2 regions of the Halomonas sp. ISL-56 genome follow, and region 2 is predicted to be linked to the other one. Evidence: predicted binding sites of a transcription regulator. Region 2 holds the regulator's gene; the other holds the start of a gene.
What was found. Region 2 encodes sigma-54, which starts transcription at its own class of promoters, with help from an activator protein. Its sites were predicted from a motif close to TGGCACNNNNNTTGCTNT; they were not measured.
Positions count from the first base shown of each region.

Region 1 (7,389 bases), on a different contig from region 2:
GCCATTAAGCACCAGCGTGAAGTCGCCCCCATAGCGGCCAAATCGCTCAGCGCAACGGCCAAGGCACGATGACCCACCGCGAACGGCGGGGCTTCGCGGGGAAAGTGTACATCCACTACCGAGGTATCAACGCTTACAGCCAGCTGTTGGCTGGCTTGCGGTACCAGTAGCGTGGCATCGTCTCCACATCCTAGTGTGACGCCATTTGACGCGGTCGACGCCTCCTGCGACGACATAAAGTAGCGTCGAATCAAATCAAATTCGGCAAGCACAAAGGCCCCTTAAACGCATTGGCATACCGCTCGCGTTCAAAGACGGCGAGCGGTGACCTCGGCACTGCGCAAGCGAATCGCCAGCTTGTCGAGAATGCCGTTCACGTATTTATGGCCGTCGGTGGCGCCAAATGACTTGGCCAACTCAACGCCTTCGTTAATCACTACACGATAGGGTACTTCCATGCGCCGGGAAAGCTCGTAAGCGCCTAAGCGCAAAATTGCCAACTCGACCGCATCAAGATCTTCCAGCCGACGGTCTAGCAGAGGGGAGATTTCACGATCCAGTTCCGCCTTAAAACGCACGGTATTATGCAGCAACTCGTGAAACAGCGCCTTATCGGCAATTTCCATTACCTTGACCCAGTTTTCATGATCTTCCAGATCATCATCAGCCACCTGGCTACGAAACTCGGCTTCAATCGTAGTGATGGATTTTCCCGTCATGTGCCACTGATAAAGCCCCTGCACGGTTAACTCACGCGCCGCGTGGCGGCCCTGCTGAGCGGCAGAGGGTTTACGCTCGCTCATTGGTTATCTCCTAACGGCAGCGCGCGCAGCAAGGAGACCATTTCCATGGCCGCCATAGCAGCCTCGGTGCCCTTGTTACCGGCTTTGGTGCCCGCACGCTCAATCGCTTGTTCGATGCTTTCAACGGTTAACACGCCGTTAGCCACCGGGGTATCAAACTCAAGCTGCAAGTGGTTGATCGCGGTATTACAGCCACCCGCCACGTACTCAAAGTGAGGCGTTCCACCGCGGATCACCGCGCCCAAGGCAATCACTGCATCGGGTTTCATCACCTTCAGCACGCGCTTCACCGCCAACGGCAGTTCCCAGGCACCCGGCACGTGAACAATATGAATATGCTCGGCATCTACGCCGTGGCGGGTCAAGCTATCGACAGCGCCTTCCACCAGGCTATCCACCACGTGATGGTTAAAACGACCGACCACGATGACATAGTGGCCATCGACATCAACAAAGGTACCTTCAACTTGCGTCAAGGAGTGCATCAATTTATTCCTGCTAAATGAGTCTTGCTGAACTAGTCCTGCTGAATTAGTCCTGCTGAGAGGTTGGCTCATACGTCGTGTCGTTGGGCCCCAGACGCTCAACAACTTCAAGGTCAAAGCCGGACAACGCGGAGAACTTCCACGGTGAGCTAAGTAAGCGCATTTTACCTACGCCTAAATAGCGGAGAATCTGTGAACCGGTGCCGATAGTTAAATAGTTACCGGCACCGTCAGAATCACTGGTACGCGGCTGGCGCACGCGATCCAAAAAGATATCCAGCTGATCTTTTAAATCTTGATGCGGGCGGCCGTCATCGATCAACACAAACACGCCTGGCGTGGAACCGGCAATCTCTTCCAACGCCCGGTGAGCATCCCAGCGGCACTGTTCGTCTTTCATTAAACCCATCACGTCGCGCAGCGTATCGGTGAGGTGCACGCGCACAGTGGTGGCCTGTTCAGGTGTTGGTTGACCGTTCACCAGCGCCAAATGATGGGCGCCCTGAATGCGATCACGGAACACGTGCAGCGTCAGTTCGCCATGGGAAGTCATCACTGTCGACGCTTCCAGATGATCGATGGTCTGCTCATTAACGATGCGGTAGTGAATCAGGTCGGCGATGGTGCCGATTTTAATGTCGTGCTCTTGGGCAAAAGCTTCGAGTTCAGGACGACGCGCCATGCTGCCATCATCGTTCATGACTTCGCAGATTACACCGCTAGGGTCACAGCCTGCCAGTGCCGCCAAATCACACGCTGCTTCCGTATGCCCTGCACGGCGCAGCACACCGCCCGGCTCAGCCATTAACGGAAAGATATGGCCCGGCTGGACGATATCGGACGGCTTGGCATGGGGCGCTGCCGCTGCCTGCACTGTGCGCGCTCGGTCCGACGCGGAAATACCGGTCGTGACGCCTTCGGTGGCCTCAATCGACAGGGTAAATTTGGTACCAAAACCAGAGCCGTTATCACGCACCATCAGCGGCAAATTAAGCTGCTCGCAGCGGGCCCGGGTCATCGGCATACAGATCAAGCCACGGGCGAAACGGGCCATAAAGTTGATATGCTCGGCCTGCACTTTTTCTGCGGCCATGATGATATCACCTTCATTTTCGCGATCCTCATCGTCCATGAGAATCACCATTTTGCCCTGGCGAATATCTTCAACCAGTTCGGCGATAGGGGCTAAGCCTCTAGAGGAGGGGTGCGCCATGGAATCTCCAGTCTTTTTTTCATGAGCGGTTTTCATGAACGGTTATCACGAACGGCTTTTATAAACGGTTTTCATCAACGGTTCTCAACAACGATTCTCATCAACAAGTATCACAAACAATTGCCATGAGCAGTTGTCGCAAAGAAAACGTACCGTGCAAAATTAGTCATGATTTTGCGCGTCAGGGTACCTTGCTCTCGCTAAATTCACCAGATGCGCCCGTTGCGCTAGTCGCCTGAGGCGAGGCGATAATGCGCCAATCACGCCCCACCGCCCGCATATCATGGATGGTTAAACGTCGCTGGTCGGCCATGCGCGCGAGCCCTGGCAGCGCAAAAAGCGGCCGTGCTTCGCCACCTAACAGCGTGGGGGCGACGAACAGCTGCAGTTCATCGACCAGCGCCGCATCAAGCATAGCGCCTGCCAGCGTCGCACCGGTTTCCACCAGCAGTTCGTTAACCTGCTCATTTTCCGCTAACCACTGCAGCATTGCCACTAGATCGATACGGCCATCGCTCCCAGCGGGCACTATCTGAACTTCCGCACCCGCTTGGATTAGCCGTTCGCGCTTCTCTTCCGAGTGGTCTGGCGTAGTGATCACTAGCGTCCGCCCTGGCTCGCTTAAACAGGCCGCCGCCAGGGGTAAGCGCAAGTGGGTATCTAAAATCACCCGCAGCGGCTGGCGGCAAACCACGTCGTCAACATTGTCGAGATGAAGCTGCTCTTTGCGAAGCGTCAGCCGTGAGTCGTCCATGATAAGCGACTCCACTCCGCTCAATATGGCACTGGAGCGTGCCCTCAGCCGCTGCACCTGGGTACGCGCTTCAGGCCCAGTAATCCACTGGGACTCCCCTGACCCCATGGCAGTACGGCCGTCTAAACTCATCGCCATTTTCAGGCGCACAAAGGGCCGTTTTTGGGTCATGCGAGCAATAAAGCCGGGGTTCAACCCGCGCGCTTCACTCTCAAGCAAGCCCACAGCAACCTCGACACCGCCCTCTTCAAGCATGCGAATGCCGCGACCACTCACCTGGGGGTTGGGATCTTCCATCGCGATTACTACCCGTGACACGCTGGCGTCCTTCAATGCTACCGCACAGGGGCCGGTGCGCCCGGTGTGGGAACAGGGCTCCAAAGTCACGTAGGCGGTCGCCCCCTGAGCCCGATCTCCGGCGGCCTTTAACGCGTGGATTTCGGCATGAGGTTCACCGGCACGCAGGTGGAAGCCTTCACCGACAATTTGCTCATCACGCACAATCACACAGCCAACCCGCGGGTTGGGATCCGTGGTATATAAGCCCTTTTTCGCCAGTTGCAGCGCCCGCGCCATATAGCGGTGGTCGGCTTGGCTAAAGCTGCTCATTTTGACGGCCCGCTCTTGTTTGAGGGCTCTTGGGAAAGCCGATCAATCTCAGCGCGAAATTCATCCAGATCCTGGAACTTGCGATACACCGAGGCGAAGCGGATATAGGCCACATGGTCGAGGGTTTTAAGCGCTTGCATGACCGACTCACCGATATCCCGAGCATTGATCTCACGATCACCCCGAGCGCGCAGGGTTTGACGGATACGTTCCACCGCCGCTTCAGTGGCTTCAGCACTGACCGGGCGTTTTTCCAGCGCGCGCAGCATGCCTGCCCGCAGTTTGGCTTCATTGAAACTCTCTCGGGAGCCATCGGACTTCACCACCCGCGGCATTACCAATTCAGCAGTCTCGTAGGTGGTAAAGCGCTCATGGCAGCTCGCACACTGGCGGCGACGGCGTACCTGGTCGCCGTCGGCTACCAGCCGCGAATCGGTCACTCGAGTATCGTTTGCACCACAAAAAGGGCAATGCATGGCGGTCAACCTGTTGTCAGCTCGTGTCGGCGTGCTCCACGAGTTTGCGTGTTATAACCTGTCAATGTGTGTGCTATTAATGGCGTTTCGCAGTAGCAACTGCCATAAGCTAATGTATCTTAGTGTTTAAGCGCGATATCAACTACGTATTGTAACGATTTGGCACACAAGCTGCAGCGTTTGTGGCAGATTGTTTATCAGGAGTCACCCATGCCCCCCTTTGAGCAGACCGTCCACGACACATTTTCAAATACCGTTCATGACTACCTCAGCCACCTTTACGGGCCCCGGGCAGGCGAAGTGCAGCGCCGCTTAAACCAGCGTTTGGAGCATTTCCAGTCGCTTGTCCCCTTTTCATCCAACCCAGTAGCAGCCAACGCTAATAACGCACCTTCCTGGAGCGAAAAGGATCAGTGGGTGATCAGCTATGGCGACTCGATTATCGAAGAGGATAAGCCACCGCTGGCCGTGCTTAGCGATTTTCTTCAAGCCCGGCTGGGCGATCGCATCAGCGGCGTGCACGTTCTGCCCTTCTTTCCGTGGAGCAGCGACGACGGTTTTTCGGTGATTCACTACCGGGAAGTCAACACCGATCTCGGCGACTGGTCGCATATCCGCGAACTCGCCAGTCACTACGACCTGATGGCCGACCTAGTGCTCAACCATGTCTCTAGGGAATCCCTGTGGTTTGTCGATTATCTGAGCGGCAGTCTGCCGGGGCGCGACTATTTCATCGAGGTCGACCCGGATACCGACGTTTCCCAAGTGGTGCGCCCGCGCAGCAGCCCGCTACTGGTACCCATTTCCACTCGGCGCGGCACCCGCTATCTATGGGCGACCTTCTCCGAAGACCAGCTTGACCTTAACTTCGAAAACCCGGATGTGCTGCTGGAGTTCGTGGGCATTCTGCTGTTCTACCTGGAGCAAGGCACGCGGATTGTGCGTTTGGATGCGGTGGCCTTTCTGTGGAAGCGGCTTGGAACGTCCTGTATCCACCTGCCGGAAACCCACACCGTGGTGCGGCTGCTGCGGGCGATTGTAGATTATGTGGCCCCGGGCACGCTGTTGATTACCGAAACCAATGTGCCCCACCAGGAAAACATCAGTTATTTTGGCTTAGATCGGCTGCCTGCAGGCCAGCCCGACGAAGCCCATATGGTGTATCAATTTGCCCTCCCCCCCCTGCTACTGCACACCCTCACCCGGGGTGAAGCGAGCACACTACAGACCTGGCTTTCCAGCCTGCCGGTACTGCCCGACCACTGCACTTACCTCAACTTCACTGCCAGTCACGACGGTATTGGCGTACGCCCTCTGGAGGGCTTGCTGCCTGACCACGAGCGGGACGCGCTGCTGGAGCTGATGCACAAATTCGGCGGCTTTGTCAGCATGCGTAGCAACCCGGATGGCAGCGATACGCCCTATGAGATCAATATCACCTGGTTTGAAGCCATGCGTGGCACCCGCCGTGGCCCCGACCCATGGCAGGTTGCGCGTTTTCTATGCAGCCAAGCGATTATGCTGAGTTTGCAGGGCATCCCCGCGCTGTATATCCACACCCTGACAGGCACACTGAATGACGTAGAAGGCGTTGAGCGCAGTGGGCGACTGCGCTCGATCAACCGTCGGCGCTGGCAGCGTAGTGAGCTAGAACTGCTATTGGATAGCCAATCAACGCCCACCCACGATGTTTTTCACGCCTTAAATCGGCTATTAGACCAACGCCGTCAAGAGCCCTGCTTCCACCCCAATGCCGCCCAACGAGTGCTGGTTTCTGAACCCGAACTGCTGGCAGTAGAGCGCGGCCCACTGCACGATGGCCGCCGGTTATTAGCGCTGTATAACGTCACCGATCTGCCGCTTCCCTTAGAAAATATGGGTGAGGCAGTTACTCAGGCACTTAAGAAACACGCCTGGCAAGCGCTGGATCCTGGCAACCCCTGGATCGCCGAAGGTTCCCTTCCGCCTTACGCGGTACGCTGGTTGGTGACTGACAGCTAATACCGTCGAAATACTTAGAAACCATAAGTTGCGGTATAACGCCCCATGTATAATGCACATACCCCCTTGGCCTTCCACTTCTTATTCGAACAAGGCGCTGCAATGCACTTGAAACACCACTCTGCCATTAGCTGTTTTCTTCTACTAACAGCTCTTTGGGGCACTTCTGCAAGCTACGCCGATGAACTCCCAGCCCCTATTCAGGCACTGGCCGATCAAGGCTTGGAGATTCATGGCCAATTCGATGCCCCCGGCGGCTTGCGCGGCTACGGCGCCAGCGTGCAGGGTCAGGACATGGCGATTTATCTGACACCTGATGGCGAGCATGCGTTGGTCGGTACACTGATGGATAGCGAGGGCAATGACCTTACCGAAGCAAAGCTGGATGAGCATGTGCGCGCACCGCTAGAGGCACAAACCTGGCAACTGTTAAGCGAAAGCCACTGGGTTCAAGACGGCGACGTGGATGCCCCCAGACTGATTTATACCTTCACGGATGCCAACTGCCCCTACTGCCAACAGCTGTGGCAGGACGTTCGCCCCTGGGTAGACGCAGGTGATGTTCAGCTACGCCATATTATGGTGGGTATCTTAGCGCCTGACAGCCCTGGCAAAGCAGCCACCATACTCGGCGCTGACGACCCAGCGGCTACGCTGCATGCCCATGAGAGCGGCCAGAAAGAAATTGAAGCCAGTGCCCAACCAAGGGAAATTGAAGAACAGGTGTATGCTAACAACCAACTGTTCGAAGAGCTGGGGCTGTATGCCACGCCCACCTCAGTTTTTCAGCGTGAAACAGAAGACGGAAACGTGCGCCTTGACCGTATTCAGGGTATGCCAAGCGATGAGCGAATGATCGACATGATGGGCAGCGAAGCGCCGTAAAGGGTTGTGGGAGGCCGCGAAAGCCGCTTCCCACAAGACCACTTTGATCACTCTAAGGCACTGCCATTCGCTTAGCAGCAAACCAACCCAGCACCATCGTGACCAGCATGGCCAATAGCGGTAACGAAAGACCGCCAATAGAGGCAATCGCTGGGCCTGGACA
Region 1 covers NZ_JAGGRO010000008.1:163,427-170,815, reverse strand. The annotation lists gene thiL (thiamine-phosphate kinase) at 1-272, opposite strand, end outside; gene nusB (transcription antitermination factor NusB) at 309-803, opposite strand; gene ribH (6,7-dimethyl-8-ribityllumazine synthase) at 800-1,288, opposite strand; gene ribBA (bifunctional 3,4-dihydroxy-2-butanone-4-phosphate synthase/GTP cyclohydrolase II) at 1,335-2,501, opposite strand; gene ribD (bifunctional diaminohydroxyphosphoribosylaminopyrimidine deaminase/5-amino-6-(5-phosphoribosylamino)uracil reductase RibD) at 2,683-3,864, opposite strand; gene nrdR (transcriptional regulator NrdR) at 3,861-4,340, opposite strand; gene J7J49_RS06805 (sugar phosphorylase) at 4,551-6,341, shown strand; gene dsbG (thiol:disulfide interchange protein DsbG) at 6,444-7,226, shown strand; gene J7J49_RS06795 (DUF6691 family protein) at 7,279-7,389, opposite strand, start outside.
Region 1: a site for sigma-54 is predicted at 4,501-4,518, ahead of J7J49_RS06805 (sugar phosphorylase). Genes of this name have one in related genera too.

Region 2 (7,389 bases):
ACTCACTGTCATGCATGCTGATTGCCCAAGACGCGGCCGGTATGCAGCGCGACTACGACTATACCTCTGCCCGCGACCCCAAGACGCTGCGTGACCCCGCCGAGGTGGGCCGCGAGGCCGCCGCGCGCACGCTGCGCAGGCTGGGTGCTAAACGTCCCCCCACGGGTACCTTTCCGGTGCTGTTTGACCCCTCGTTGGCCAGTGGCTTAATTGGCCATCTGCTTGGTGGTTTAGCCGGTGGCGCGCTCTACCGTCAGGCCTCGTTTTTGTGTGACCGGCTCGGCACACCATTGTTTCCAGACTGGTTTAGTCTTGAAGAGCGGCCCATGGATATTGGTGCCACGGCCAGCTCGCCATTTGATGGCGAGGGTGTGCAAACCCGCAATAATCGCTTTATCGATCAGGGTAGCATCGCAAGCTATATGCTCTCTGCTTACAGCGCTCGTCGGTTGGGTATGCATACCACGGGGAATGCCGGTGGGGCGAGGAACGTAAGGTTAGCGGCGCCGCTGCAATCACGCGAAAGCCTGCTGCAGGAGATGGGCAGGGGTATTTGGGTGACTGAGCTGATGGGCCAAGGCGTTAATGGCGTGACCGGTGATTACTCCCGCGGTGCAGCAGGTTTTTGGGTCGAAAACGGTAAGGTGCAGTACCCGGTTGAAGAGTTCACCATTGCCGGTAACCTAGATCGGATGTTTGCTGGATTAGTCGGGATTGGCGATGACACTGATACCCGTGGCAGTGTTCACACGGGTAGTTGGTTGATTGATGCGATGACGGTGGCGGGTGACTAACAGGTATAGCGGCGGCTACTGATCTTCCTCGAAGCGGGCATCGAACAGCGCTTGAATGGCTTCAAGCGCCTGTTCGGCGTCATCACCTTCGGCGTTGATCGTTAGCTCGGTACCGCAAGGGGCGGCTAGCATCAGCAGTGACATGATGTTGGCGGCGTCAGCTACCTGTTGCTGTTTGTAAACACGTATTTTAGCCGTAAACTGTTGGCCGCATTTGACCAGTTTTGTCGCCGCGCGAGCATGTAGCCCGCGTTGATTGGTAAGTGTGAGTATTCTTTCTGGCACCCTGGTTCCTTCTCGCCGAGTGGTGTCATTAATGGATAGACGCGCTAAGTCTCTTTCCGTTCGTTGTTGGAAGTAGCGCTGAGGAGAGCCGCCGCCGACTGTTCACCCAAGGTGTAGTGCAGCCCCAGTTCACGATGGCGTAGTTGAACGTCGCCCATGCTAGTGGTCAACCTCTCCGCCAGCTTCTCGACCATGTAGACCGAGCGGTGTTGGCCACCGGTGCAGCCAATCGCGATGGTCATGTAGCTGCGTTGGCTATTCTGGTAAGCGGGTAGCCAACGCTCAAGCCACGCCAAAATATCGTTGCTCATGGCGTCAACAATAGGGTAGCTGCTCAAAAAAGCCACAATATCAGCGTCACGGCCGGTGAACTGGCGCAGCGTTGGATCCCAGTAAGGATTCGGCAGGCAGCGCACGTCGAAGACCAAGTCAGCATCTAACGGCACGCCGCGTTTGTAGCCGAATGACTCAAGGGTCAGCGTTAGCTTATCGCGGTGCTGGTGCGCTACCTGGTCGGTAATGCGACGGCGTAAATCGTGTACCGATAACCGTGATGTATCGATCAGTAAGTCGGCTAGGTCGCGAATATCCTCCAGCGTCTCTTCTTCTTTATTAATCGCTTCTTCGAGGGTCATTTCACTATCGCGAGTCAGCGGATGACGTCGCCGGGTAGCCGAGTAACGCTCAAGCAGGATGCGGGCATCGGTGGTCAAGTAAATCACTTGAAAGTTAATTTTACGCTGGCGCAGCTCCTCTAACAAAGAGGGCAAGCGCTCCAGCGCTCCCGGCAAATTACGGGCATCAATACTGACCGCCAAATGAGCACGGTCACCCTGGCCGCGTAATTCGTCCACCAACGAGCCCAGCAGCATAGCGGGGAGGTTATCAATCGCGTAGTAGCCAAGATCCTCCAGCGCCTGTAGAGCGATAGATTTACCTGAACCTGAGCGGCCGCTAATGATCACCAGTTGCATAGAGTCTCTCTTTGCCTTGGTCAAGCTGCGTTAAGGGTGGTGAGCGAAACATACACCTGCGGTGCCTAACCTTAAATAGGTTTTAAAAAAGGTTTTAAGACCAGTTAGGCCGCTGATTGCTCACGAATTTTGGCGGTGATGAGCTCAAGCAATTCACGCTGACTGGCCGCTTTACGCAGCAGCTGGCGTGTATCCGCATCATTCATGATGGTCGCTACTTGGCCGAGCAGTGAAAGGTGCGTGTCATCTGCTTCTTCGGGTACCAACAGTACAAACACCAGGTCTACCGGGTCGCCGTCGATAGCGTCAAAATCAATCGCTTCTGACAATTTTAAAAAACCAGCGATAGGGGCGGTGCAGTGGGGGCTACGCGCATGGGGAATAGCCACGCCGTTACCAATACCGGTGCTGCCTAAGCGTTCACGGCCGATTAAACGGCTAAACACTTCTTGGCTGTCCAAGCTGGGAATATTTTGGGCAATAAAGGTGCTGTAAAACTCCAGCACCCTTTTTTTGCTGCCCCCGGGTACGTCAAATAGAACGCGTTCCGGGGGAAGTATGGTTTCCAACGTCATTGAATTAACGCACACCTGCGCCTTGGGCGCGAGCTTGTGCTTTTTCCTTGTGTTTAACGAGTTGACGGTCGATTTTATCCGCTAGGGCGTCGATAGCGGCGTACATATCACTGTCTAGGGCTTCCGCATGTAAGTCAGCACCTGCGGCGTGCAGCGTACAGGCGGCCTGCTGGCGCTCTTTCTCCACTGATAAGGTGACTTGCACCGTAGTTATATTGTCGTAATGGCGCTCTACACGCTCAAGCTTTTCGTTGACATAGTCACGCAAGGCGTCAGTCAGTTCTACGTGATGACCAGTGATATTTACTTGCATTGACGTACTCCTTATCCATCGGACTGTACTTCGATTGTAACCCTTTTTGCCGCGTTGCAAAGCCCTTGTCGAGAGTTTCCCTGAAACGGCAGCAGGGCCTAGCGTAAACGGCGCCTTTCGCTGGAGGAGGGGATGCCCATGGCTTCACGATATTTAGCCACCGTGCGACGCGCCACCTGCACGCCCCCTTCGCCTAATAGCGTGACTAAGCGGCTGTCAGAAAGCGGTTTGCCAGGGGGCTCCTCTTGAATCAGTTTTTTGAGACGCGCGCGGATGGCGGTACTGGAGTGACTGTCGCCATCTTGGCTGCTCACCTGGCTCGAGAAAAAGTACTTAAGCTCAAAAACACCGCGGGGCGTATGAATGTATTTCTGCGTCGTTACCCGCGAGATAGTTGATTCGTGCATCTCAACGGCTTCGGCAATATCGGCCAATATCAGCGGCTTCATGGCCTCTTCGCCGTGCTCCAAAAAGCCAATCTGTCGGGTGATAATTTCGCGACCAACCCGCAATAGCGTATCGTTACGGCTAGACAGGCTCTTAATCAGCCAGCGCGCTTCCTGCAGGTGCTCTTTGAGAAACTGGTTATCATCGCTTTTGTCCGCACGCTTAATCAAGCTGGCGTAGTCGGGCTGAATGCGCAGCCGTGGCAGGGCCTCTGGGTTGAGCTCTAAATGCCAGCCATCTTGGTCGTGGCGGACGACTAGATCGGGCGTTACATAACTGTCGTCGGTATCGCCGTAGGCGCTACCTGGACGTGGGTCGAGGCTGCGAATGAGTAGGATAACATCGGCCAGCTGCTCGTCATCAAGCCCGAGACGGCGCTTAAGCAAGCGCATATCATCCTTGCCGAGCGCTTCAAGAAACTGCCGAACGAGACGGCGGGCGGGAACCAGCAGTGGTGTATCGTCGGGAAGGGCGGCGAGCTGCAGCATCAGGCATTCACGCAAATCGCGGGCAAAGATACCGGTTGGCTCAAACTGTTGGAGCTTGAGCAGCGTGGTTTCCACTTCGCGCTGACTAAGCCCGTCAATGCCCTGGGCACGAAGTCCTTCACGGATATCGTTGAGCGGCTGGGTTAGGTAGCCATTAGCATCTAGCGCGTCGATTAAGCTCTCCGCGACAAGCTGTTCACGGGCGCTAAAATCGGTCATGGCAAGTTGCCACAGCAGGTGCCCGTGCAGGCTCTGTCCGGCTGCCTGGCGCTCAAAGTCGGGGCCTTCGCTGCTGCTACCACCCTGGCTACCCATATCTTGATAGGTATCTGACCAGTCGCTATCTACCGAGAGCTCAGTAGGGATGCTCTCTGACCACTCTTCTTCTTTAGGCTCGCTGACAGCCTGCTCACTAAATTCATCTTCTTGCTCCAGCATGGGATTGGCGTCTAGGGCCTGCTGAATTTCTTGACGAAGGTCCAGCGTCGAAAGTTGCAACAGCGCAATGGCCTGCTGCAACTGGGGCGTCATGGTCAGCTGTGTGCCGATACGCAGTTGGAGAGAAGCTTTCATGACCATCTGAGAACCACTCGTTAATCGGAATGTTCCACACTAGTGCGAGTGAGTGCCGGGTGCAAGTGCAATAAGCATGCCATTGGTAGTAAAGTTGTTGTAAAGCGCTATTTAGTGGGTGAAAAGTCAGTTTAGAAGTGAAAATAATCTTAGAGGCGAAAATCTGCGCCCAAATAAACATCCCTTACTTTTTGGTTGGTAAGTATTGAAGCTGGCGAGCCGCTGGCGATGATTTGCCCATCACCGACGATATAGGCGATATCGCAAATATCCAGGGTTTCACGCACGTTATGGTCGGTAATCAGTACACCGATATGGCGCTGCTTCAGCGCACGAATGATGGTTTTAATTTCGCCCACAGAAATGGGATCAACGCCAGCAAAGGGCTCATCGAGCAAAATAAAGGCAGGCTCTGTTGCTAAGGAGCGTGCAATTTCCACGCGTCTGCGCTCGCCGCCCGAAAGGCTCATGCCGAGGTTGTCACGAATGTGAGTGATATGAAAGTCTTCGAGTAGCGCTTCCAAGCGCTGTTCCCGGTCGCTGCGATTGAGCTCTTTGCGCGTCTCGAGTATCGCCATAATATTGTCAGCAACCGAAAGTTTGCGGAAGATAGACGCCTCCTGGGGGAGATAGCCGATACCTGCTGCTGCGCGCTCGTGCATGGGTGCGCGGGTTAAATCCACATCGTCGATGCCCACTTCGCCAGCATCGGATTTTACCAGCCCGACAATCATATAGAACGAGGTGGTTTTGCCGGCACCATTCGGGCCAAGTAGGCCGACCACGCTGCCTTGGCAGATTTCCAAATTGATGTCTTTGACCACGCGGCGGCGTTTGTAGCTTTTGGCTAGGTGGTGGGCATAAAGGGTTTTGATCGGCGTAAGAATTTGGTTCGGCGTAGTGTCAACAGTTGCCACAGCTCGGCTCCCTATTGTTCAGGCTGAAGGGTCATACGTATGCGCTGGGGCTCGCTGCCGTCAACGTCAGAGCGTGCTTGAATCACTTCACGGTCAATAAAATATTCAAGCCGCCCGCCGCTGAACTTGTCCTCTTGCTGGGTCAGCTCGGCTTGGTCAATCAGTTCTACGCGGCGTTCAGCGACATGATAAATAATCCTTCTTGCCCAGCCCTCAGTGGGGCCATCCTGACCTTGTGCTTGATGACGCAGGTAGGCGCGCTCACCGGTGGAGGTTGCCGTCGAAAGTTCGCCGGCCTCGTTGCGTTTGATCTCTACCCGATCACCTCGCAACTGCATTTCGCCCTGACGTATCTCTACATCCCCGGTATAAACGGCGGTGCCAGCCCGCTGGTCGAGATCTAAACGGTCGGCTTCCACTTCCACAGGGGCCTGTTGTGAAGTTTGGGCCAGTGCCGATAATGGCATCGCTAGCGCAAATAGGGCGGTGTAAATAAGTGCTTTCATGGCGACTCCTCTTTAAGGTTGCGTGGCCGGGGGGTGTGTGCCGCGCACATTATCAGTTAGGCGTACCCGGCTATCGTTAAGCCACACGTCCATACGTGAAGCGCGCATTTGCTGGGGCGGTTGCTGTAACAGTACCGGTGTTGCACTCCAGGCATGCTGAGTTACCCCATCATAATGCAATAGCTCGGTATCTAGCTGCCAGCCTTCATCAGGTGCGATCAAGCGAGCCGAGCCTGACAGTAACAGCGCTTGGGTAGCGGTGTTGAGCGTGCCTACATCGGCGCTAGCCAGCCACTGGCGCCCCTCATTGTCATACAGAACGGCTTCGGGCTCTTCCGACCAGGTTTCGCTTTGCTGAGGCGTATGGATAAGACGCGGTGTTGTCAGCGACTGCAAAACGCTGCCGTTATCACCGAATAGCGTAATTTCAGCATTTTCCAGTACGTGACCTGGTTCCTGAGCCTGCGCTTCAGGGTCGATGGTAGTGTCTTGAGGGCCGCCGGGGTCAAGCCATACCAGCAGCGCACCCAGCGCGATAACCAGCCCGCCCAGCCAGAGGCGTACCTTAAGCCGCTTCAACATTTACGCTCGACCGTGCAAATAGGTGTCGAGCACCGCGCCCCAGTGCCCTTGAGATTCAAGCAGCGTATCGCAGATTTCACGCACGGCACCGTGACCACCCAGGCGTTCGGTGATCCAGTCGGCGTGGGTGTGCATATAATCCGGTGCGTTAGGCACGGTAATGCCGACGCCGCAACGCTTAATAGCCGCTAGATCGGGCAGGTCGTCGCCGCAATAGGCCACTTGTTCCAGCTCGATATCAAGGCGCTGGCAAAGCCCGCGCAGGGTAGCCAGTTTGTCTTCACAGCCTTGGTGAACATGGTCGATACCCAGGGCGGCGGCACGCTGGCTGACCATGGGGGAATCGCGCCCAGTAATCAGTGCAACATGCACGCCCACGCGTTTGAGCAGCTTTAGCCCATGGCCATCCTGAGTATGGAAGGCTTTGATTTCGATTCCATCGGCCTGAAAGTAGAGGCGGCCATCGGTGAGGACGCCGTCAACATCCAACGCCAATAGGCGTACGCGGCGGAGTCGATCGAGTAGCGCGGTGGGTAGGGTCATAGAGCCTCCATATCAGTAATTTCTTATAGCCAGACGGATAAAAAACGCCGATGGGTTAAATAACGCCGCTGGCGAGCAGGTCGTGCATATGTAGAGCCCCAATAGGGCGCTGTTGTTCATCGACCACCGCTAGCGCGGTAATCCGGCTCTCTTCCATAATACGTACCGCTTCGGCCGCCAGGATGTCGGGGCCGATGCGTTTGCCTGGCCGGGTCATAACGTCGTCAACGAGGACATCGCGCAGGTTGTGAAACTGATCCAGCGTACGGCGCAGGTCGCCATCGGTGTAAACCCCGGCCAGGCGTCCTTCGCTATCCACCACGCAGGTAAAGCCAAGTCCTTGCCGGGTGATCTCTAATAACGCATCGCGCAGTGGGCTTCCTAATGCGACC
Region 2 covers NZ_JAGGRO010000016.1:151,416-158,804, forward strand. The annotation lists gene pmbA (metalloprotease PmbA) at 1-794, shown strand, start outside; gene J7J49_RS14310 (HPr family phosphocarrier protein) at 810-1,079, opposite strand; gene rapZ (RNase adapter RapZ) at 1,124-2,053, opposite strand; gene J7J49_RS14320 (PTS sugar transporter subunit IIA) at 2,158-2,628, opposite strand; gene hpf (ribosome hibernation-promoting factor, HPF/YfiA family) at 2,633-2,941, opposite strand; gene J7J49_RS14330 (RNA polymerase factor sigma-54) at 3,040-4,455, opposite strand; gene lptB (LPS export ABC transporter ATP-binding protein) at 4,599-5,324, opposite strand; gene lptA (lipopolysaccharide transport periplasmic protein LptA) at 5,378-5,872, opposite strand; gene lptC (LPS export ABC transporter periplasmic protein LptC) at 5,885-6,454, opposite strand; gene J7J49_RS14350 (KdsC family phosphatase) at 6,455-6,997, opposite strand; gene J7J49_RS14355 (KpsF/GutQ family sugar-phosphate isomerase) at 7,053-7,389, opposite strand, start outside.